Regions from separate parts of the Mesorhizobium sp. 01N446 genome, predicted to be linked through region 1. Evidence: riboswitches for the same ligand, from Rfam matches in the RefSeq annotation. Region 1 holds a riboswitch; each other region holds the start of a gene.
What was found. A riboswitch is a leader RNA that binds a small molecule or an ion and turns the genes downstream of it on or off. The one in region 1 is predicted to bind cobalamin.
Positions count from the first base shown of each region.

Region 2: another riboswitch for cobalamin. It lies ahead of AC1DPX_RS28110 (DUF1636 family protein); the one in region 1 lies ahead of AC1DPX_RS02385 (aromatic ring-hydroxylating oxygenase subunit alpha).
Region 3: another riboswitch for cobalamin. It lies ahead of AC1DPX_RS09860 (CbtB domain-containing protein); the one in region 1 lies ahead of AC1DPX_RS02385 (aromatic ring-hydroxylating oxygenase subunit alpha).
Region 4: another riboswitch for cobalamin. It lies ahead of bluB (5,6-dimethylbenzimidazole synthase); the one in region 1 lies ahead of AC1DPX_RS02385 (aromatic ring-hydroxylating oxygenase subunit alpha).

Region 1 covers NZ_JBFTRA010000001.1:526,335-532,369, reverse strand. The annotation lists gene AC1DPX_RS02390 (FAD-binding oxidoreductase) at 1-294, opposite strand, end outside; gene AC1DPX_RS02385 (aromatic ring-hydroxylating oxygenase subunit alpha) at 315-1,562, opposite strand; cobalamin riboswitch at 1,677-1,877, opposite strand; gene AC1DPX_RS02380 (DUF680 domain-containing protein) at 2,371-2,568, shown strand; gene AC1DPX_RS02375 (DUF680 domain-containing protein) at 2,641-2,847, shown strand; gene AC1DPX_RS02370 (DUF680 domain-containing protein) at 2,920-3,156, shown strand; gene AC1DPX_RS02365 (ABC transporter ATP-binding protein) at 3,243-4,355, opposite strand; gene bglA (beta-galactosidase BglA) at 4,387-6,035, opposite strand, start outside.
Region 2 covers NZ_JBFTRA010000009.1:102,366-108,400, reverse strand. The annotation lists gene AC1DPX_RS28125 (FecCD family ABC transporter permease) at 1-632, opposite strand, end outside; gene AC1DPX_RS28120 (ABC transporter substrate-binding protein) at 632-1,579, opposite strand; gene AC1DPX_RS28115 (ABC transporter ATP-binding protein) at 1,629-2,417, opposite strand; gene AC1DPX_RS28110 (DUF1636 family protein) at 2,414-2,881, opposite strand; cobalamin riboswitch at 2,904-3,110, opposite strand; gene AC1DPX_RS28105 (winged helix-turn-helix domain-containing tetratricopeptide repeat protein) at 3,275-4,768, opposite strand; gene AC1DPX_RS28100 (AraC family transcriptional regulator) at 4,918-5,751, shown strand; gene AC1DPX_RS28095 (bifunctional helix-turn-helix transcriptional regulator/GNAT family N-acetyltransferase) at 5,758-6,035, opposite strand, start outside.
Region 3 covers NZ_JBFTRA010000002.1:318,793-324,827, reverse strand. The annotation lists gene AC1DPX_RS09870 (MFS transporter) at 1-1,168, shown strand, start outside; gene AC1DPX_RS09865 (aromatic ring-hydroxylating oxygenase subunit alpha) at 1,172-2,341, opposite strand; cobalamin riboswitch at 2,473-2,670, shown strand; gene AC1DPX_RS09860 (CbtB domain-containing protein) at 2,704-2,883, shown strand; gene AC1DPX_RS09855 (CbtA family protein) at 2,899-3,717, shown strand; gene cobU (bifunctional adenosylcobinamide kinase/adenosylcobinamide-phosphate guanylyltransferase) at 3,710-4,225, shown strand; gene cobO (cob(I)yrinic acid a,c-diamide adenosyltransferase) at 4,227-4,841, shown strand; gene cbiB (adenosylcobinamide-phosphate synthase CbiB) at 4,964-5,935, opposite strand; gene cobD (threonine-phosphate decarboxylase CobD) at 5,934-6,035, shown strand, end outside.
Region 4 covers NZ_JBFTRA010000003.1:111,606-116,066, reverse strand. The annotation lists gene AC1DPX_RS14820 (TetR/AcrR family transcriptional regulator) at 51-659, shown strand; gene AC1DPX_RS14815 (hypothetical protein) at 756-1,739, shown strand; partial or broken gene bluB (5,6-dimethylbenzimidazole synthase) at 1,856-2,440, opposite strand; cobalamin riboswitch at 2,534-2,714, opposite strand; gene AC1DPX_RS14805 (histone deacetylase family protein) at 2,893-3,819, shown strand; gene AC1DPX_RS14800 (exodeoxyribonuclease VII small subunit) at 3,823-4,074, shown strand; gene AC1DPX_RS14795 (DUF2277 domain-containing protein) at 4,174-4,440, shown strand.

The DNA of each region.
Region 1 (6,035 bases):
CCAGCGTGTGCCGATGCTGCCGGCCTGCGCCTTCACCGTCACCGCGATCGAGAACGGCCGCGACGGCGAGGACGACAGCGTATAGGTGCGCATCAGCGGCCCGTCCGGCGTCGGCAGTTCCAGCGTCACGAACTGGCCCGGCTTGTAGCGGAACCAGGTCTGGTTGTCGGAGCGGAAGGTGAAGGTCTTGACGTCAGGCGCCTCGTCGCTGACGCCGATCACTTCCAGCACCTGCAGCCTGTCGTTCCAGGGCGCCATCTGGTCGAGGTGGCGATAGAGACCGAGATCCGTCATCGCGTTCATTCCTCAACCTCTCAAGCGACACTGCGCAGCGCTGGCCGGCCGTCATCGGCAAGGCGCGGACCGATGAAGCGGGCGTACCAGTCGACGAACTGGATCACGCCGCCCTCGTGCAGCTCCGAATAGGGGCCGGGCTCGTAGGCCGGCGACAGGATGCCGAAAGCGTTTTCCTCGACGATGCGGCGGTCCTGGTCGTTGGTCTCGGTCCAGACATGGGTGAGTTCGGCAAGATCGTAGTCGACACCCTCGACCGCATCCTTGTGAACCAGCCACTTGGTCGTCACCGCCGTTTCCGTCGCGCTGATCGGCAGCACGCGGAAGGTGACGGCATGGTCGATGAGGATATGGTTCCRGGTCGTCGGGTAGTGATAGTGCATCAACGTGCCGATGCGATCGGCCGAGACCGTGTCGGACAGGTTCTTCTTCACCGCGCGCTTGCCGTTCATCGTGTAGCTGACCGCGTCGCGCAGCAGCGGCGCGCGGGTGGCGCGGTATTGCCCGGCCGGGTCGATGCGGAACTTGCTCGGCAGGCCGGCGGCCTCGCATTTGGCCCAGTGCGCCAGCATCTCCGGATCGCTGTCGGCGCCTTGCACCCCGGTCACCGTGGGGGCTTCCGGGAAGGTCTTGCACAGCTCCGGATGGTTGCCGGCGCAATGGTAGCACTCGCGGTTGTTTTCCCAGACGAGCTTCCAGTTGCCCTTCTCGACGATCGTGCTCTCGAAGGCGATCTTTGCTTCGCCGAGCCGGTGCGGCTTGAGATAGGGTTCGATCATCGCCCGCATCGGCGCGAAGTCGGCCGGCTCCTTGGCCAGGCAGATGAAGACATAGCCGGCCACGCTTTCGCAGGCGATCGGCTTGAGGCCGAACTGGCTTTTGTCGAAACCGCCGGCCATCTGGCGGGCAAACAGCAGCCTTCCGTCCAGCTCATAGGTCCACTGGTGATAGGGGCAGACCAGCTTGGCGGCCATGCCCTTGTCGGTGTTGCAGACACGGCTGCCACGATGGCGGCAGGAATTGTGGAAGGCATTGATCTTGCCCTGCTGATCGCGCACCAGCACGACCGGATAGTCGCCGATCTGCACGGTGATGAAGCTGCCGGGCTTGGGAAGTTCGCAATCATGGCCGATGAACAGCCAGTCGCAATACCAGATCAGCTCCATGTCGAGCTTGAAGAAATCGGGATCGGTGTAGAAGGGCTGCTCGAGCGAGAAGCCCTCTCTGCGGCCGTTCAAGAGCCTCAGCATATCGTTGCGCGCATCCATGTCCTGTCCTCATGCTTCAAGGACTGAACTGGTGGTGATTGAGGAAGGATTAGACGCAGAACGGCAAAAGCCGGGCATGCGCCGTCCGCCTCTTGACCGCCCACCGCGATCAGTCGAGTTCAAAAATCTCGGGCTGGTTTCCGGGCTCTGGAGTGTCCTTGCGGACGGTCGCGACACCTTCCCAGGCTTTCGCCCAGTGGTCTCCCGTTGCGACTTGAACTCCACCACCGTTGCGGGGGCAGCGCCGGACTTTGACCGGCTTCCCAATTCTCCGCCCCGTCGTCACGAAGCGGCACCTGAGATGACATGATCTAATCACGACAGCGTTTGCGACATCGGCATGAAAGCGACATCGCATCCATGTGGCGCGACACGCATGCGCAACGATAGGGCCGCGCATAGCAGCCACGAAATCGTCGAGGTGACGGCTGTACAGGCCATCAAAATCGACCCGGAACGGGAAGCAAAAAGGCTAACGGTTTCGAAAAGTGACTATTAGCAGAGTCTAAAATCGAACCGAACGGTTCGTTTCTGTTGACGGTGCGTGCAGGACGGTGTGAACACTGAGCCTCCGATACAGTTGGTGATCAAGGCGTTGGATTTGCTTAAAATATTGATATCAATAAGAAAAATGTTTTAAGTGGAACACTCTGGCACAATTTCAAGTGGTGGATTCTTGGTCCACACGGAACAACTTCGTGATTGGAAACGGCGAGAGGGCTTTCCCACATCGGGGCTGTCCGAACGACGCGATTTCAATCCCAAGACACGCCGCTAGACGGACGGAAAAAATACTGGAGTACTAAAAATGAAAAAGATTGTTCTCACTGCCGCCGCCCTTCTGGCAATTTCCGGCAGCGCCTTCGCTGGTAGCGACCACTATGGTTCGAATGCCGCCGCAGCCACGGCTGTCGACAGCTCGTACACCGCTTCGACCAAGAAGTCGGAACCGGCTGCTCAGACGCCTGCCCAGGGCGCCGATCACAACCTGTTCGGCAACAACTAACAACCGATGGCGGCTGGTGGCGGGCTTTTCGCCCGCTGCCACGGCTGACCTCAAGAAATTCAGGAGACTATCATGAACAAGATCATCCTTGCTGCCGCCGCCGTCCTGGCCATTTCCGGCAGCGCCTTCGCCGGCAGCGACAACTACGGTTCCAACGGTGCCAACCAGCCGGCCGCTGCGGTCGACAATTCCTACACGGCTTCGGTCGGCAAGTCGGCTCCGGCCACCCAGGCTCCTGCTCAGCAGGGCTCCGACCGCAACCTTTTCGGCAACAACTAACAACCGATCGCGGCTAGCGGCGGGCTTTCCGCTCGCTGCTCCGGCCGATCTTAAGAAATTCAGGAGACTAAAATGAACAAGATCATCCTTGCTGCCGCCGCCGTTCTGGCTATCTCCGGCAGTGCTTTCGCGGGCAGTGACAATTATGGCTCCGATGGCGCCAACCAGCCCGCCGTAACTTCGATCGACAACTCGCGTACGGCTTCGATCCGCGAGAACGGCTCGCCTGTCTACAAGCTGCTCAATTCGTCGGGCGACGTGCAGAAGTCCGCTCCTCAGGGCAGCGACCGGAACCTCTTCGGCCGTTAACAGCCGAAGCTGATTTCCAAGAAAGAGCGGCGAGCCTAGCCCGCCGCTCTTTTTTGTGTCGCTTTGACCCGGCAGTGCGTGCGGCCTCAGGCCGCTTTTGCTTCCGGCTTTTGCAGCGCGAAGGAATGTCCGTCCGCGTCGAAGATATGCAGGTCCTCGGCGTTGGCGCTCAGCCGCAATGTCGAACCGCGCTTGACCTCGACATTGCCCGGCAGTTTGGTCACCAGCGGCAGGTCGGCGCGGCCGATATCGACATAGACCAGCTGGACCTCGCCAAGCTGCTCGACATAGTCGACCGTTCCCTCGAACAGATACTCCGCACCGCTGGCGATGATCAGGTCTTCCGGCCGCACGCCGAAACTGACCGCCGCGCCCTTGGCCGAGGCGGGCGTCGTGATCGGCACTGTCGCCTTGCGGCCGCCGACATGGCTGACGACGGTCGGGTTGCCGGTCTTGTCGATGGTTGCCGGCAGGATGTTCATGGCCGGAGAGCCGATGAACTGGGCGACGAACAGGTTGCCGGGTTTCTTGTAAAGGTCCATCGGCGTGCCGACCTGTTCGACATGGCCGTCCTTCAGCACCACGATGCGGTCGGCCAGCGTCATCGCCTCGACCTGATCGTGGGTGACATAGATCATCGTCGTGTTGGGCATCGATTCCTTGAGCTTGGCGATCTCGATGCGCGTCGCGACGCGCAGCGCGGCGTCGAGGTTCGAGAGCGGCTCGTCGAACAGGAACACTTTCGGATTGCGCACGATGGCGCGGCCGATGGCGACACGCTGGCGCTGGCCGCCCGACATCGCCTTGGGCAGCCGGTCGAGATATTTGGTCAGCTGCAGGATTTCCGCGGCCTGGCGCACGCGGCGGTCGATCTCGGCCTTGTTTTCCTTTCCGATCTTCATCGAGAACGCCATGTTGTCGTAGACCGTCATATGCGGATAAAGCGCGTAGGACTGGAACACCATGGCGATGCCGCGCTTGGACGGCGGCACGTCGTTGACCACGTCGCCATCGATCTTGAGCTCGCCCGACGTGATTTCCTCGAGCCCGGCAATAGAGCGCAGCAAGGTCGACTTGCCGCAGCCGGACGGACCGACGAAGACGATGAACTCGCCCGATTTGATATCAAGGTCGATGCCGTGGAGAATGTTGAGATTGCCGTAGGACTTCTTCACTTGTCTCAGATTGACATCGGCCATTGGTTTCCTCCCAGTGATTTCCTCAAGGATTTCAGTCTATGCGCCCGAACCAGGCACCGTAGCCGCCAAGCTCGATCGAACCGGGGTTCGCCTGCCCGGAAAAACCGTGCCCCGGCAAAGGTTGCAGGGATCGGCTGCCAAGGTCAACCTTGGCCGGCCCGGCGCCGAGGTTGAAGACGCAGACGATCTCATCGTTGCCGGCGCGGCGCGTGAAAGCGACGGTGTCGCCCTCGCTCTCGATGAAGGTGATGTCGCCCTTGGCCAGCGCCGGATGGGCGCGGCGGAAGGTCAGGAAGCGCCGGTAGTGCTCGAGCAGCGAAGCCTGGTCGCCCTGCTGGACATTGACCGCCTGCGCCAGATGCTTGGCCTGCACCGGCAGCCAGGGCTTGGCCTGTGAGAAGCCGCCATTCTTGGCGCCGCCGTCCCACACCATGGGCGTGCGGCAGCCGTCGCGGCCCTTGAACTCCGGCCAGAAGCGGATGCCATAGGGATCCTGCAGGTCCTCGAAGCGCAACTCGGCCTCGCCGAGCCCGAGTTCTTCGCCCTGGTAGATGCAGACCGAGCCGCGCAGCGACATCAGCAAGGCCGAGATGACCTTGAGATAGGCGACAGGGTCGGCTTCGCCGGCGGCCCAGCGCGAGGCCGGGCGCATCACGTCATGGTTGGAGAACGCCCAGCACGACCAGCCGTCGCTGGCGACCCTGCCAAAGGCTTCCAGCACCGAGCGGACCTTGGCGGCGCTGATCTTTTCCGGCGCCAGGAAGTCGAAGGAATAGCACATATGCACGCGCTTGCCGCCGGCCGTGTAGGCGGCCACGACTTCCAGCCCGCGCTGCGAATCGCCGACCTCGCCGACAGCGGCGGTCGCCGGATATTCGTCGAGCAGGGCGCGAAAGCGCTCCAGGAAGCCGAGGTTTTCCGGGCGGCTCTTGTCGTAGAGATGATCCTGGTAGTTGTATGGATTGACCGCCGGCGCGGTCTGGTCGTTGCGCTCTTCCGGCGGCAGCGGCGGATTGTTTTCCAGGCCCTGGCTGTGGAAGTAGAAATTGATCGTGTCGAGCCGGAAGCCGTCGACGCCGCGTTCCAGCCAGAAGCGGGTGACGTCGAGCAGCGCGTCCTGCACCTCGCGATTGTGGAAGTTGAGATCGGGCTGCTCGGCCAGGAAATTGTGCAGGTAATATTGCTGGCGGCTGGTGTCCCACTGCCAGGCCGATCCGCCGAAGATCGACAGCCAGTTGTTGGGCGGCGTGCCGTCGGGCCTGGCGTCCGCCCAGACATACCAGTCAGCCTTGGCATTGCTACGGCTCGACCGGCTTTCCTTGAACCAGGGATGGATGTCGGCCGTGTGCGACAGCACTTCGTCGATCATCACCTTGAGACCCAGCCGGTGCGCCTCCGCCGTCAGCGCGTCGAAATCGGCGAGCGTGCCGAACATCGGGTCGACGTCGCAATAGTCCGAGACGTCGTAGCCGAAATCCTTCATCGGCGACTTGAAGAAGGGCGAAATCCAGATGGCGTCCGCGCCGAGTGCGGCGATGTAGGGCAGCCGTCCGATGATGCCCTTGAGGTCGCCGATGCCGTCGCCGTTCGAATCCTGATAGCTGCGCGGGTAGATCTGATAGATCACAGCACCGCGCCACCAGTCGCGATCGATGGCGAGGTCGGGGTTCGAACTGGCTT
Region 2 (6,035 bases), on a different contig from region 1:
ACATTGTCCCAGCGCGCCAGACCGAGCCCGCCCATCGTCCAGAACAGCACCGAATGGGCGGCGCGCTGGTCTCCGGCAAAGACCAGATAGTTGGTCAAGGCGGTGAACAGGAAGGAGACTGCAAGGCCGGCGAGGATCAGCCGTTCCGGCCCCTGCCCCCTGACCCGCGCCACAAGCAGCAGGACGATGCAGGCGGCCAATATGCCGCCGGTGAAGGCGGCTACTGGCAAGGTCCAGATCCCAAAGCTGTCGCCGAAGACGGTGATGACGGAAACAGCGCCGGCGGCAGCCCCCGACGACAGGCCGAACAGGAAGGGATCGGCGAGATCGTTGCGGGTCACGGTCTGCAGCAATGCGCCTGTTATGCCGAGGCCGCCGCCGACACACACCGCCAGGATCGTACGCGGCAGCCTGAGGTCGACGACGATCTTGCCGACCGGGCCAGACACCTGGTGTTCGTTCAAGCCGACGGCATGGCCAAGCGAGGCGATGACGTCGCTCAGCGGGATCAGCGTCGAACCATAAGCGATCGACAGCAGCACGAGGGCGACGACCGCCACCGTGCCCGCCACCATGGCCAGCGCGAATGCCTTGTGCCCTGAAAGCGCACCGGGCCCGGGGGCAAGAAGCATCAGAACGCTTCCGGATGCATCGCCTTGGCGATCTTGCCGATCGCCTCGATGTTGGCGGGCCCGGGCGTCAGTTCGGCGTAGCGCAGCGCCACGAAGCGCTCGTTCTTGACCGCGTCGGTCTCTTTCATCGCCGGATGGGCCTTCAGGAAATCGAGCAGTTTCTTGTAGCCGCCGCCATCCTGGTAATCGAGCAGGATGAGGAATTGCGGGTTGCGCGACGCCACGGTTTCCCAGTCGGTGTTGCCCCAGCTGGTATCCATGTCGGCCATGATGTTGTCGCCGCCGGCCGCCGTGATCATGGCGCTCGGAATGGCGAATTTTCCGGCGGTGAACGGCTTGTCCTCGCCGGAATCATAGAGGAACACGCGCGTCCCCTTGGCATTGCCGACCTTGGCGGTGATATCGGCCAATTGCGCCTTCCAGCCGGAGACGAGCCTCTCCGCGTCCGCCTCCTTGCCAAAAATCTTGCCGAGCTTTTCAACGTCGCCATAGAGCAGGTCCATGGAGGCGGCCGGGCGGTTCTTGTCGAGATGGACACAGCTTTCGCTCAGCACCAGCGTCCTGATGCCGTGCGGGGCGAGCGTGTCGGGCGTCACGTCACCGCCGGGCTTCATGCCATAGTACCAGCCGGCAAAGAAGAAATCGGGCTCGACGGCGACGAGATTCTCGATCGTCGGGTATTTGGGCGCGAGTTCCGGGATGGCGCCTTGCTCGGCCTTGAATTCGGGACCGACCTTGTACCATCCGGTGATGCCGGTCAGGCCGACGATCGACGGCTGCAGCTTCAGCGCGAAGGCCATCTCGGCCATGTTGAGATCATGGATGACGGCTCGCTTGGGCGGCGCGTCGAAGGTCAGCGGCTTGCCGCAGCTGTCGACGGTGACCGGGAAGGCGAAGGCCGTCGAGGCCAGCAGCGAGAAGACGAGCGACAGTGCAAGACGTTTCACGGATTTTGCTCCTAGGTTGAACTGTGTCGGAAGAAGGGATGGGTTTCGATCAAGAAGGCGGCGCGGCGCGGTTCGGAACATCGAAGACCGTCAGTTCGCGGTCCTCGGTTGGATGGCGCAGGCGAAACACGTCGACGCCGAAAATCTCGTGGATCAGTTTCTGGGTCAGCGCCTCGCGGGGTGCTGCCAGCGCATGCAGCCGCGCTTCGTGCATCACCGCGACCCGGGTAGCGAAGGGCGTCACCAGAGCCAGATCGTGCAGCACCGCGATCACCGTCATGCCGAAGCCGGCCACGAGTTCGAGCAGCTCGGCACGGGCGCGCGGGTCGAGATGGTTGGTCGGCTCGTCGAGGAACAACACTTTCGGTTGCTGCGCGATGGCGCGCGCCAGCTGGGCGCGCTGGCGTTCGCCGCCCGACAGCGAGCCGATCGTGCGGCCAAGCAGCGGCAACAGGCCGGTCCGGCGCAGCGCGTCGACGACGATGTCGCGCTCCTCGCTCCTGCGTCTGCGGCCCGCATGCGGGACGCGGCCGAGTTCGACATAGTCGATCACCGCCAGCCGCGGGTCCGGCTGGTCGGTCTGGCCGACGACGGCGATGTGCAGCGCGCGCTCGGCGGTCGAGATCCTGTCCATCCGGCGCCCGCCAAGCTTCACCTCGCCGGAACTTGGCCTGAGCATGCCGGACAGCATGCGCAGCAGCGTCGTCTTGCCGGCGCCGTTGGGGCCGATGATGGCGAGGCGATCACCTGATGCTACCGACAGGCTGACCGCCTGGACCAGATCCCAGCCATTCGCCGTCGCGCTCAAATCGCGGGCTTCCAGAAGCGGCATTGTCATCGGCTGCCACCCGCGCACTTGCCCGGTCCGGGGATGCGGGCCAGCGTCTTGCCGGCCAGTCGCGGCGGGCGTTGTCCGGAATTGCACCAGCCGTCGGCGAGCGAGGCATAAAGCCTGGCAAATCGCACGAGATCGCCGGCATCGGCCTCGGCGTCGATGGAGCCGAAGAGATAGGAAGCCTTGCCTGGAGCCTGGAAGGCCACCGTGAGCGGCCGCGCGCAGCCCGCCATGCATTCGACGCCTTCGACCGTGAAGCTATGCGCCACGGCGGGCTCATGGTGGGCTGTGAGCCGGGACCGCAAATCGGCACACAGGCCTTCGCCCGACCTGATCCCGGTCGGGATGTCGCGGCAAAGCGTGCACACGATGATGCGATGATCGATGGCGCCGTCCAACGTTCCGTCACTTTCCAAAACTGGCGACGGAAGGATGTTGGCGAGCCGGCCGACAAGACCGACGTCCACGTCTCCTCCCGGCACACCCCGTCCGGTCAACTCAGTGATGGCAGGTCTCCTGGCTCGCGGGTCTCAGCGCAATCCTGCCTTCCCAGCCTTGCCGGCCAGTGGCATGTCGGATCTTGCTCACCGCTTACAGTTGCGGGGGCAGCCACGGCATCAACCTTTTGCGGGTCTCACCGTGTTCCCTTTTCACCCCTCGCCTTTCGACTCGGGGACCATCACCACGCCATCGTAGATTCCCGCCGATCGCGCCGCAACGGTTTTTGGTCCGATCTCGAATGCGCCGGCAAAATCATCTGATTTGTTATAACGTTACATACACAGTCAGGCAACGATGTCAATCAGGGCCGCTACATAGAAGCGCTTTGGATCTTTGTTTTCGATGCTGAGCGACATGCACTAGCCAAGGGCGAGTCTGACGCCTTCGGCGAGATGCTCCGCATCGGCCTTGTTCTCGAACGGAACGCCGCGCAGCGCATAGTCGATCGGTAAAAACGGATCGCCCTCCTCGATGAGGACGATCTGCCGCCGCGCCTTCTCCATGTCGCCCATCTGCGCATAGCAGGCCGCCAGCCTTGTGCGGATCCACGGCGCCGGGCGCGTCGCCAGCTCCAGCGCTTCCGCCGCCTGCCGGTATTCCCCCATCATATAGAGCGCGAGTGCCCGGTCGAACTGGTACCAGTGCGGGTGCAAGGGATCGATGCGGATGCCGCGCGCCAGCCAGTCGAGCGCCTCGAGCGGCCGGCCGCGCATGGTCAGCAGCATGCCCATCTGCCCGATGCTGTCGGCATCGTAGGGGTTGAGCTGCAGCGCGATGCGCAAATGATGTTCCGCCGCTTCGTGGTCGCGCATATAGAGGCGGATCAGCGACTGCACGCGGTGACCGGTCGGCTGGTCCGGCGACAGAGCGAGGCCCTTGTCGGCAAGGTCGCGCGCATTTTCCAACACCGCATCGCTGGCACGTCCGAACTCTCCGTCCAAAGCCCGCACCAGGGCAAGATAGGTATAGGCCAGGCCGTAGTTCGGGTCCTTGGCGATGGCCGCCTCGAACAGGATTTCCGCGCTGCGCTGGTCGGTCTGTGCGGGATCGCGCAACATCGCAAAGCCACGCAGCAGAAGCTCGTAGGCGGCAAGGCTGGTTATCGGCTTGCGTGAGGCCTGTTCCAGCCCGGCATTGGCGACCCTCGTGACCAACCGGCTGACGATCTGCTCGACGATCTGACGCTCGATCGCGAACAGGCCATCGCCCTGCGACTGGTAGCGGTCGCCCCAGAGCTGGCTGGCGGTGGCGATGTCGATGAGGCTGACGGCCACGACGACATGCTCGCCCTGCCGGCGCAGCGAGCCCTCAACCAGATAGTCGGCACCGATACGGGCACGGATCTGCGGCCACTCGGCGCGGCCATAGGAGCCGAAAGAAAAACTTGAGTTGCGCGCCAGCACGGTGACCGTGCCGAAGCGAGCGACGCCGTTGATGAGATCCTCGGCGAAACCGTCGACCATGGCCTCGTCGACCGGGTCCCCGCTCTCGTTGCGGAAGCGCACCACCGCCACGATCGGCTGGGCGCCGATCTTCGGCGCGGCTTCCATCCCGGCCGCCAGCATATAGCCGCGCTTGGAGACCGTGCGCACCATCTCGCCGCCCAACACCTTGCGGATTTCGCGCACCGACTGCGTCAGCGAATCCTCGGTGACATAGACGCCCGGCCAGACGGCATCCATCAGCTCCGACTTCGGCACGACCCGGCCCATGTTGCGGGCAAGGTGCGAGAGCAGCGCATAGGCCTTGGGGCGCAGGAACAGCGGCTCGTTGACGTCACGCAGCGTGCCCATGGCAAGGTCGAGTGTGAACCCGCCAAACCGGAACACCTGGTCGGCAACCGCGGCAGTCATCGGGACACCCCTTCCCCGGGCATGGGATCATGCCGCATCAATTCCCACGTCGACGCGGCACGGACACATGCATTATTGCCCAATGCGCAATTTCGATCAAACTGGCCGTCGACACGGTCAGTAATGTCGGCGCGCCAATGCGAGGAACCATGAACCCGACCGAGAAAGCGCTGTGGTTTGTCGAAAGCCATCTGCCGGAGGCGATCTCGCTGGACGACGTCGCGGCAAGCAGCGGCGTGTCGCGCTTTCATGTGACGCGCGCCTTCGGCGCCGCCACCGGCCGCTCCGTCATGGGCTATATGCGCGCGCGGCGCTTGAGCGAGGCGGCGCGCAGGCTGGCCGAAGGGGCGCCCGACATCCTCTCGGTTGCGCTCGAGGCCGGCTACAACTCGCATGAGGCCTTCACCCGGGCTTTCCGCGACCAGTTCGGCACCACGCCGGAGCTGGTGCGCGCGCAAGGCTCGACCAACACGCTCGACCTCGTGGAGCCTATCCTGATGGACCAGTCCTTTCTCACCAACCTCGAGCCGCCGCGCTTCGAGACCAGCCGGCCGTTCCTGATCGCGGGGCTGGGCGAACGCTACAGTTGCGAAACCAGCGCCGCCATTCCGATGCAGTGGCAGCGCTTTGGCCCGTATATCGGCAACATTCCGGGCGAGACCGGCGACGTCGCCTATGGCGTCTGCGTCAACGGCGACGATGCCGGCAATTTCGACTACATCGCCGGCGTCGAGGTCTCAGACTTTTCCGACCTTCCCCGAGAGTTCAGCCGCGTTCGGGTACCCGCGCAGAAATATGCGGTGTTTTCGCATCGCGAGCACATCTCGACCATCCGCCGCACGGTCAACACGATCTGGAACAAATGGCTGCCGGCCTCAGGGCACGAAATAGCGGACGCGCCGGAATTCGAACGCTACGGCCCGGAGTTCGATCCGCGAAGCGGCAATGGCGGGCTGGAGATCTGGATACCGGTCAAGGGTTAATCGGCACTACAATTTCAAATCCCAGGTCTGACCGACCAGATCCTTGCCGAAGGAATGGTGGCGCTCTTCATCGATCAGCCTGAAGCCGGCCGCCTGGTAGATGCGACGGGCCGAGCCCAGTATGTCGTTGGTCCAAAGCGTCAGCGTCTTGTAACCCTTGGCTCGCGCGAAGGCGATGCATTCGTCGACAAGGCGCGCGCCGATGCCAAGGCCGCGGGCCGAAGGCTCGACATAAAGCAACCTGAGCTTCGCCACCTCGGGCGACTTGCGCACGACGAAGACCG
Region 3 (6,035 bases), on a different contig from region 1:
CCCGGCCCTCAGGGCCGCGGATGCGCGTACCTTCGCCTCGCTCTACGCGGTCGAATCCTTTGCCCGCGCCACGGTGTCGAGCGTGATCCCGATCCAGGCATACGAGATCCTGCACAATGAGCAGATCGTCTCGATTCTCTACACCATCGTGGCGTTGCTCGGCCTGTCGGTGACCTTGTTCATGCCGATGCTGATCCGCCGCTTTGCCCGGCGCTGGGTCTACACGGCAGGCGCCTGCCTGCTCGCCATCGGCTCTCTGTTCTTCGTCACCCACACGCTGGCCGGACAACTGGCGGGCATGCTGTGCCGGGTGATGGGCGCCAGCGCGCTTTCGATCACGCTCAACCTCTACATCATGGACCACATCCGCAAGACCGATTTCATGCAGGCCGAATCGCTGCGCATGGCGTGGTCGATGCTGGCCTGGACCGGTGGGCCGACACTCGGCATCTTCCTCTACACGCGCTTCGGCATCTATGCCGCGCACGGTGCGGTGGCGGTGTTCGCGCTGGCGCTGTTGGCGCTGTTCTGGACCTATCGGCTGGGCGACAACCCGTCGATCCGGCCCGGCAAGACACGGCCGGCCAATCCGCTGGCCAATATCGGCCGCTTCGTCGCGCAGCCGAGATTGAGGCTCGCCTGGCTGATCGCCTTCGGCCGCTCGTGCTTCTGGACGACGTTCTTCGTCTACGGGCCGCTGTTCATGGTGATCACCGGCGAGGGCAAGCTCGCCGGCGGCCTGCTGGTCTCGGCCGGCAACGCGCTCTTGTTCATGGCGATCTTCTGGGGCAAGGCCGGAAAACGCTTTGGCGGCCGGCGTACCATGACATTTGCCTATTTCGCCATGTCGGCGATGCTCCTGGCGGCAGGCACGGTCGGCGAAACCGTGCCGCTGCTCACCGGCGCTTTCCTGCTGTGCGGCGCGTTCTTCACCATCGCGCTCGATGCGCTGGGGTCGACCGCCTTCATGCGTTCGGTGCGCTCCTATGAGCGGGCGCAGATGGCGGCGGTCTACCGCACCTATCTCGATTTTTCCGAACTGACGCCGCCGCTGGTCTATTCGGTGGTGCTGGCCTTCTTCGGACTGGGTTCGGTGTTCGTCACGCTCGGCCTGCTGGCGGCGGTTTGCGGTTTTGTCACCTGGCGGTATCTGCCGAAGTCTCTGTGAGGATCAGGCAGAAAGTGCAGCGTGGCGCTCGCGCACCCAGTTGTGGAAGCGGTGCAGCTCATACTCCTCGGGCATCAGTACGCCGGCGGCGTGGCGCATCGAGCGCAGGCCTCTCTGGTTGACCTCGCAGATCGCCGCGTCCTCTTCCAGCACATGTGAGCCAAAGGCGACGATGTTGTCGATGTCGGTCACGGCCAGCGCCTCGGGCGCGAACAGCCATTCCGCGACAAGCTCCGTCTGTTCGGGACCGAGCGGCACCAGGCGCACGGTCCTGACATAGTCGACATGACCGACGATGAACATCGACGGCAGGCTGGTGGCGTAGGTCTGGCCGGCGGCGCGTTCGGCTGGTGTCAGGCCTGAGAAGACCGGCCCATGCGTCTTGCCGTCACTCGACCATGTTTCGGCGCCGGCGCGCAGGCCGCCGGAAAATTCCGGCGCGTCATTGTCGGCGTGGCGTGTCCATTCGGGATCGTCGTGCCGGCTCATCAGGCCGCGGCCATAGATCGGCACCAGCCGCGACAGGTCCTTGTGCACGCCCGGACAATGCAGGCACTCGTTGAAGTTTTCCCAAAAAATCTTCCAGTTGCAGTGCATCACCTTGCGCAGCACATGGCCCGATAGCAGCGTTTCCAGCGGCCAGTTGCCGAGATCGCCGGAGGCCGGGTCGAAGGAGGCCTGCGCGGAGCCCGCCGCATCCTCCTGCAGATTGACGAAGACGAAGCCGCGCCACACTGAGAGCGCGACGCGATAGAGCGGATGGTCGGCCTTGTCGAAGCCGTCCGGCAGCGATTTTGAAGGCACGCGTACGAGGTCGCCGCGCAGCGAATAGGACCAGGCATGGTAGGGGCACGTGATCAGCCGCGCCTTCAGCCGGCCTTCGCTCTCCTGGCAAAGCTGCGAGCCGCGATGCCGGCAGGTGTTGTGGAAGGCACGCAGTTCGCCGGTGTCGTCGCGCAGCACGATGATGTCCTGCGTGCCGATGCGGAATCGGCGGAAGGCCAGCGGCTCTGCCAAATCGGCCTCGCGGCAGACGAGCAGCCAGTTTTTGTACCAGATGGCGTCGAGGTCGCGCTGGTAAGCCGCTTCATCCCAATAGGCCGACGAGGGCAGGGTCGATTCGACCCGGGTCAGGCCATTGTAAGGGGCGCGCTCGCTGGCAGTGGGCTGCATGGCTGGCTTCCTGTGAAGCGATCAGCCGACACCCGGCCAGGAGAATTGTCAATTGTCGTGCCTGGAGACGGCATGGCGCAATCGCGCTGGTTGTCGGCGGAATTTGGTTTGCCGCGTGTCGCGATTTTCCCTATAGTCATGCAGTCGTCGGTTCCGTTTTGGAGCCAAGAGGGAATGCGGTGCGGGCGAAGTTCTTGCCCAATGCCGTGGCTGCCCCCGCAACTGTGTGCGGTAGTCCTCTCCATATGCCACTGAAGATTCGTCTTCGGGAAGGTGGGGAAGGGCGCTGATCCGCGAGCCAGGAGACCTGCCGACGACGGCAAAACTGACAGGCCCTCGGGTGGAGGGTGAAAGGACAAGATATGAATACCGCTTCCGTCTCCCTCGGCGCCTCCGTCTCCTCGCAGTCGCGCTTCATGCAGCTGGCGCTTGCCGCGCTGCTCGGCACGTTCATCATCGGCTTTGTCGGCTTCTCGCATATCGAAGCGGTCCACAATGCCGGTCATGACAACCGGCATTCGATGGCGTTCCCCTGCCACTGACGAGGATCTGACATCATGAATCTGTTTCGCAACGTCGTGTTCATCGCGGCGATCGCAGGGCTTGTGGCCGGCGTCGTCCTCGCCTGCATGCAGGCCTATGCCACCGTGCCGCTGATCCTCAAGGCGGAAGTCTACGAACAGGCCGAAGGCGGCCACAGCCATGACCATGCCGCCGCGCCCGCGGCGCCGGCCAATGCTGCCAGCGGCAACGCCATGAGTTCCGCCGCACCGGCGGCATCGAACGCCATGAGCGCCGCCACCCCGGCTTCGGCCGCAGCCGCCGCTCCGGCCGAAGACGAGGGCTGGGCGCCGGCCGACGGCTTCGAGCGCTTCGCCTTCAACGTGATGTCCAATGTCGTCACCGGCATCGGCTTCGCGCTGATCCTGGTCGCGGTGTCGGAATTCGCCGGCGGCATCGGCAATTGGCGCCAGGGCGTGTTCTGGGGCCTGGCCGGCTTTGCCATCTTCACTTTGGCGCCAGGTCTCGGCCTGCCGCCGGAACTGCCGGCCATGCCGGCGGCGGACCTCACGCAGCGCCAGATCTGGTGGGTGGCGACCGTGATTGCAACCGCTATCGGGCTCGGCCTGATCGCGTTCCGCAAGTCGCTGCCTCTGGCCATCCTAGCCGTGGCGCTGATCGTTGCTCCGCACATTGTCGGCGCGCCGCAGCCCGACAGCTTCGAGACGCCGATCCCGGAAGGCCTGCATCACCAGTTCGTGGTGGCGGTGACGCTGACCAATCTGGTGTTCTGGCTGGTGCTCGGCGCCGTCGTCGGCGTGGTGCGCGGACGCTTCACCGGCACCGCGACCAGCCTGCGCGACAGCTTTGCCTGATCGCAACGAACTGACCTTCATCATCGGCGGTGCGCGCTCCGGCAAGAGCGCGCATGCCGAAACCCTGGCGACGGCCTTGCCCGCGCCATGGACCTATATCGCGACAGCCCAGGCCTATGATGACGAGATGCGCGAGCGCATCGCGCTGCACCGCTCGCGGCGCGGCGAGGGCTGGACGACAGTCGACGCACCGCTCGATCTTGCCGCCGCGCTCGAGGCCTTGCCCGACAACCAGCCGGTACTGGTCGACTGCCTGACGCTGTGGCTGACCAATCACATGCTCGCCGATCACGACATCGGCGCCGAGTGCCGGCGGCTGGCGGATGTGCTGTCGCGGCCGCGCGGACCCTGGTTCGTGGTCTCCAACGAAGTCGGGCAAGGCATCGTGCCCGACAATGCCCTGGCGCGCCGTTTTCGCGACGACGCCGGCCGGCTCAACCAGCAGGTCGCGGCGGTCGCCAACACGGTGCTGCTGATGGTGGCGGGGCTGCCGCTCAAGGTGAAGTGACATGACCGACATCGACAATAAGGACGAAGAGCGCCATCGCGCCAAGATGGCCAAGCGCAAGGCCGTGCAGGATGCCGAGGTGGCGGCCAAGACGATCGAAAAGGGGTTGTTGATCGTTAACACCGGTCCGGGCAAGGGCAAGACCACGGCCGCCTTCGGCCTGGCGCTGCGGATGCTCGGCTACGGCAAACGCGTCGGCGTCGTGCAGTTCATCAAGGGCAAGTGGCACACCGGCGAGAAGGATGCGTTTTCCGCCTTCGGCGACCGTGTCGTCTGGCACGCGATGGGCGAAGGCTTCACCTGGGAGACGCAGGACCTGAAGCGAGACATTGCTGCGGCCGAGGCCGCCTGGGCCAAGGCGCTGGAGTTGATCGCCGATCCCTCGATCAGCCTTGTCGTGCTCGATGAACTCAACATCGCGCTACGCTACGATTATCTCGATCTCGACAAGGTGGTTGCCGAGCTGAAGGCGCGCCGCGAGGGACTGCATGTCGTCGTCACCGGCCGCAACGCCAAGCCGGCGTTGGTCGAAGCGGCGGACCTGGTTACCGAAATGGGCGTGACCAAGCACCACTTTTCAGCAGGCGTGAAGGCGCAGCAGGGGATAGAGTTTTGAGCCTTTTACCCTCCCCCTTGTGGGGAGGGTCGATCCGCGAAGCGGAGCGGGGTGGGGGCCTTGGCGCCGCACCCCCACCCCGGCGCTACGCGCCGACCCTCCCCACAAGGGGGAGGGTGAGGTCACGCCAGGATGACGACGACCGAAACCAGTCCAAACAGCGCGATCAGCAGATAGTCGGCAACGCGGTAGAGTTTCAGCGCCCGCCGGATGTCGCCGCTGTCCACGTCGCGGCGGCCGCCTTCGCCCATGAAGACGTCGTCGACCATGATGCCGCCATAGCTGCGCGGCCCGGCCAGCGCCAGGCCAAGCGCGCCCGCCATGGCCGCTTCCGGCCAGCCAGCATTGGGTGAGCGGTGCTTTTTCGCATCGCGCCACACCGCCTGCCAGGCGCTGGCGGGATCGGCACCCTTGACCAGGAAAGACGCCAGCACGATCAGCAGCGCCGTCAGCCGCGACGCCGGCAGATTGATCCAGTCGTCGAAGCGCGCCGCCGCCCAGCCGAAAGCCTCGTGGCGTGGTGTGCGGTGGCCGATCATCGAATCGGCGGTGTTGGCGGCCTTGTAGGCGGCGCCGCCGGCCAGCCCGCCGAGACCGGTCCAGAAGGCGGGCGCGACGATGCCGTCGGAAAAATTCTCAGCCAGGCTCTCGATCGCCGCGCGGCAGACGGCGGCGCGGTCGAGCGCTTCGGGATCGCGGCCGACGATGCGCGAGACGGCGACACGACCCATGGCGAGGCCGCCCGAATCGAGCGCGTCAGCCACGGCCTCGACATGTTCGTAGAGGCTCTTTTGCGACAGAAACGATGTTGCCAGAAGGACGGCGATGAAGAATCCCAGGGGAACGAACCAGAGCAGGACAAGCTGCACGCCGAGGCCGATCACCGCCGGAACCAGCACGATGACCAGCAGCGCCTGGACGCCACGTTGGCGACGCAACGCGTCGGGATCAGTGGCGCGGTTGAGCCTCAAGTCGAGAAAGGATATCAGCCTGCCGAACCACGTCACCGGATGGCCGATGGCGCGGAAGAGCCAGTCCGGGTAACCCAGGACGAATTCGACGGCCAGTGACAGGAAAGCGATCAGGACTGACATGAAGCTTCTTGAAGGAGCGGTGGACCATGGTGGAAGTCTTGGCCGGGCGAGGGCGCTTTTCCCCAACGCCCCTCAGCCTTTCGTCGACCTTTCGACCGGT
Region 4 (4,461 bases), on a different contig from region 1:
GGCGTATGTCAATTGGCATACGAAACGTATGTGAATAGGACCAGGCGGAAATGCACAGACCCCGCAAGGAAATGATCGCCGAGACGCGTGCAAAGCTGATCGCCGCGGCCCGCCAGGCCTTTGGCACGATCGGTTATGCCGAGGCGTCGATGGATGATTTCACCGCATCCGCCGGGCTGACCCGCGGCGCGCTCTATCACCACTTCGGCGACAAGAAGGGCCTGCTGCAGGCGGTTATCGCCGAAATCGACGGCGAGATGGCGGCTCGGGTGAATGAGGTCGCGTCGCGAGCGCCGAACCGCTGGCAGCAATTCGTCGACGAGTGCACGACCTATATCGAAATGGCGCTCGAGCCGGAAATCCAGCGCATCATGTTCCGCGACGGTCCGGCCGTGCTGGGTGATCCAGCACTTTGGTCGAATGCCAATGCCTGCGTTGGTTCAATGACCGATCATCTGACCGCGCTGCAGGGGGAAGGGGTAGTCGTCCCGGACGTCGACCCCGAGACCGCCGCGCGGCTGATCAATGGGGCGAGCAGCCAGGCGGCGCAGCGGATCGCCAATTCGAACGACCCAGAGGCGACGTCGAAGATGGTGGTTGCAGCGTTCAAGCAACTGCTCGAGGGACTGCTCAGGAAACCGGCTTCGCAGCAGGGCTAAATCCCCTTTGCGCGCGCCGCTGTCCACCGCCCGCGATTGACAATCCCCGGGTTGAGCGCATCCTCCCCAGCCATCTCTGGAGGGGAGATTCGGGACATGTGGGATTTCGATATCGGCAGGTCGGTGTCCATCATGATGCGGACCTGGCCTTTCATTGTCTTTCGCATGATCGTCTATTTCGGCATCACGCTGGCCTACATCGTGGCGACCGGCACCGGCGCGTCGGTCGGCTATGGCGTCGGCCATATCTCCACGGATCCCGACGGGCCGATGTCCTTTGCCCTGTGGGGCGGCGTGGTCGGCTTCGGCGTGGTTTCGATCGCCGTCTACTGGATCCGCGAATACATCCTCTACGTCGTCAAGGCCGGCCATATCGCCGTCATGGTCCATCTGATCGACGGCCGGGATGTCCCCGACGGCCAGAACCAGATCGCCTATGCCAGGCAGGTCGTGACCGAACGTTTCGCCGAGGCCAACATCCTTTTCGTCGTCGACCAGCTGGTCAAGGGCGCCATCCGCGCCATCACCGGCCTGCTCGGCGGCATCGCCGCCTTCCTGCCCATACCTGGCTTGAGCGGCCTGGTCTCCTTCATCAACACGGTGATCCGCCTGTCGCTGACCTATGTCGACGAGATCATCCTCGGCTACAACATCCGCATCAATTCGTCCTCGCCCTTCGAAACCGCCAGGCAAGGCGTCGTGCTCTACGCCCAGAACGGCAAGACCATGGTGAAGAACGCTGTCTGGCTGGCGGTCATCATGTGGGGCGTGTCCTTCGTGATCTTCCTTTTGATGCTGGCCCCGGCCGGCGCCATTCTCTTCATGATGCCCGGACAACTCGCCGGCTGGGCCTTCGTGCTCGCCATCGTTTTCGCCTGGGCCTTCAAGGCGGCCTTCATCGAACCCTTCGCAATCGCCTGCCTGATGCAGGTCTATTTCAAGACCATCGCCGGCCAGATGCCCGATCCGGCCTGGGATGCCCGTCTGGCCGAGGCGTCGTCGAAGTTCAGGGAGTTGAGGGACAAGGCGCTGGCCTCCTTCGGCGGCTCGCGCTGGGGCACGGCCGGCGCAACGCGCTGATCGGCGGCACATGTGGGCGCCCAGGCGGCGGTGTTTAGGTGTGCCACCGCTGACTTGAGCGATGCCTCGCCTTGCCCGCAAAACGTCTCGCTCATGATCAGTTCGGGCAGCGGCAGCCGCCGGCCCCAGCCATGCGTTTCAAGGTCGGGTTTGGGCGCGAACTCGGAAACCCGGCCGACGCAGAGATAGGCGATCGGCGTCACGTGCTCCGGAATGGACAGCAGGCTCTTCAACGCCTGCGGCTCGATGATGCTGACCCAGCCGACGCCGACGCCTTCGGCGCGCGCCGCCAGCCAGAAATTCTGCACCGCGCAGACCGTGCTGTAGAGATCCATCTCCGGATTGTGCCAGCGCCCCAGCGGCGAACCCTGCGAGCGCCGCCGATCGCAGGTGATGCAGATGTTGAGAGCGCTTTCGCAGATGCCCTCGAGCTTGAGCTTGCGGTAGAGCCCCTGTCTTTCCGCCTCGATTTCAGGCAGTTCCTGTTCGCGCGCGGCCAGGAACAGGTCGCGCACATCAGCCCGCCGTGCGGCGTCGCGGATGACGATGAAATTCCACGGCTGCATGAAGCCGACCGACGGTGCATGATGGGCGGCAAGCAGCAGTCGTGCCAGCACCTCGTCGTCGAGCCCTGTGGGCAGGAAATGGCTGCGCACATCGCGCCGCGTGAACATGGCGCGGTAGATGGCATCGCGCGCCATCTGGTCAAATCCATCGCCCATAGGAGCGGTCATGGTTTCCGGCATCGCTTGTCCCCTTGCGATTGCAATCAATGCCAGCCGCCTGACCATGCGGATGACGATGCCTGCCAGGCCGGCCTTCTGGCTCGGGATCAACCCACGTCCGGTGCCTTCCCGTCATCGACAGTGGCATTTACCGGCGCGGTCCCCCTTACAGCGTTGGGCACGCCACGGAATTCAACCGTGTTCCCGATTCTCCCGCCAGAGCATTTGCAGCCAAGTGGAATCACTTGGCGTCGCAGAATGCGACTAAACAAACAGACCGGCGGGCACCAGGCAGTGGCTGCGACCTTACGCCGAAGCCTTGGCGGCGCCAATCCCCGTAGCGACGCCAATGGACGCAGGCGCGATTTTCCCCAGTCATCAAGCCGCAATGCATGGCCATCGCGGCGCCGGGGCACTAGATAGGGGGCATGGCCACTCGTCTCTACACCCATCCGATCTTCCTGGATCACATCACGCCGCCCGGTCACCCCGAGCGGCCGGATCGCTTGCGCGCCATCGAGCGCGTGCTCGACGACGAGGCCTTCGCCGCGCTTGATCGCGTCAAGGCGCCGGAAGGCGACGAGGCCACCATCCTCTACGCGCACCCCGCCGATTTCGTCGCCCGCGTGCGCGCCGCAATCCCCGAAGAGGGCCTTGCCCGTATCGATGCCGACACCACCGCCAGCCCGAAGAGCTGGCAGGCGGTGATCACCGCGATCGGCGCCGCCAACGCCGCCGTCGACGATGTCTTTGCAGGCCGCGCCGACAATGTCTTCGTCGCCGCCCGCCCGCCCGGTCACCATGCCGAAAAGACTACCGCGATGGGTTTCTGCTTCTTCAACACGGCGGCGATCGCGGCCCGCTATGCGCAGAAGAAGCATGGCGCCGAGCGCGTCGCGGTCGTCGACTGGGACGTCCATCACGGCAATGGCACCCAGGATATCTTCTGGGACGATCCCTCGGTGCTCTATTGCTCGACGCACCAGATGCCGCTCTATCCCGGCACCGGCGCGAAGAGCGAGACCGGCGTCGGCAACATCGTCAACGCGCCCTTGGCGCCACGGACCGGCGGCGAGGTGTTTCGCGATGCTTTCCTGTCGCGCGTGCTGCCGGCGCTCGACAATTTCGCGCCCGATCTGATCATCATTTCGGCCGGTTTCGACGCGCATCACCGCGACCCGCTGGCCGAGATCAACCTGACCGAGGACGATTTCGACTGGGCGACCGGCCAGCTGATGCAGCGCGCCGCGCGCCACAGCGGCAACCGGCTCGTCAGCCTGCTCGAGGGCGGCTACGATCTGCAGGGACTGGCATTTTCGGTCGCCGCCCATGTCGGGCGACTGATGAAAGGGTGAATGATGGCTGGTGAAACCAATGAAGACGTCAAGGCGATGAGCTTCGAACAGGCGCTCGACGCTTTGGAGAAGATCGTCGATGATCTGGAGCGCGGCGACGTGCCGCTCGACCAGTCGATCCGCATCTACGAGCGCGGCGAGGCGCTGAAGGCGCATTGCGATCGGCTGCTGAAGGCCGCCGAGGACAAGGTCGAGAAGATCAGGCTGTCGCGCGACGGCAAGCCGGTCGGAACCGAGCCGCTCGACGCGGATTGAATGGCGGTCTTGCCTTACCGGTTTTTGGACACGATCATGGCTGAGGATTAAGCTCGTCCCGATTGAAACGGCTCCAGGACAAGAGGAGATACGGAAACGATGTGCAGAAACATCAAGACCCTGTTCAATTTTGACCCGCCCGCAACCAATGACGAAGTCCGCGACGCTGCCCTTCAGTTCGTCCGCAAGCTGAGCGGAACGACACGGCCGTCGAAACAGAACCAGCATGCGTTCGATCACGCCGTCGAAGCCATCGCGGCATCGGCGCGCGAACTTCTTGATTCACTCGAAACCAACCAGCATCCGCGCAATCGTGAAGAGGTGGCGGCCAAATTGCGGGCAAAGGCGGCGATCCGCTTCGCCTGATGCCGCCAAAATGGCCATCGC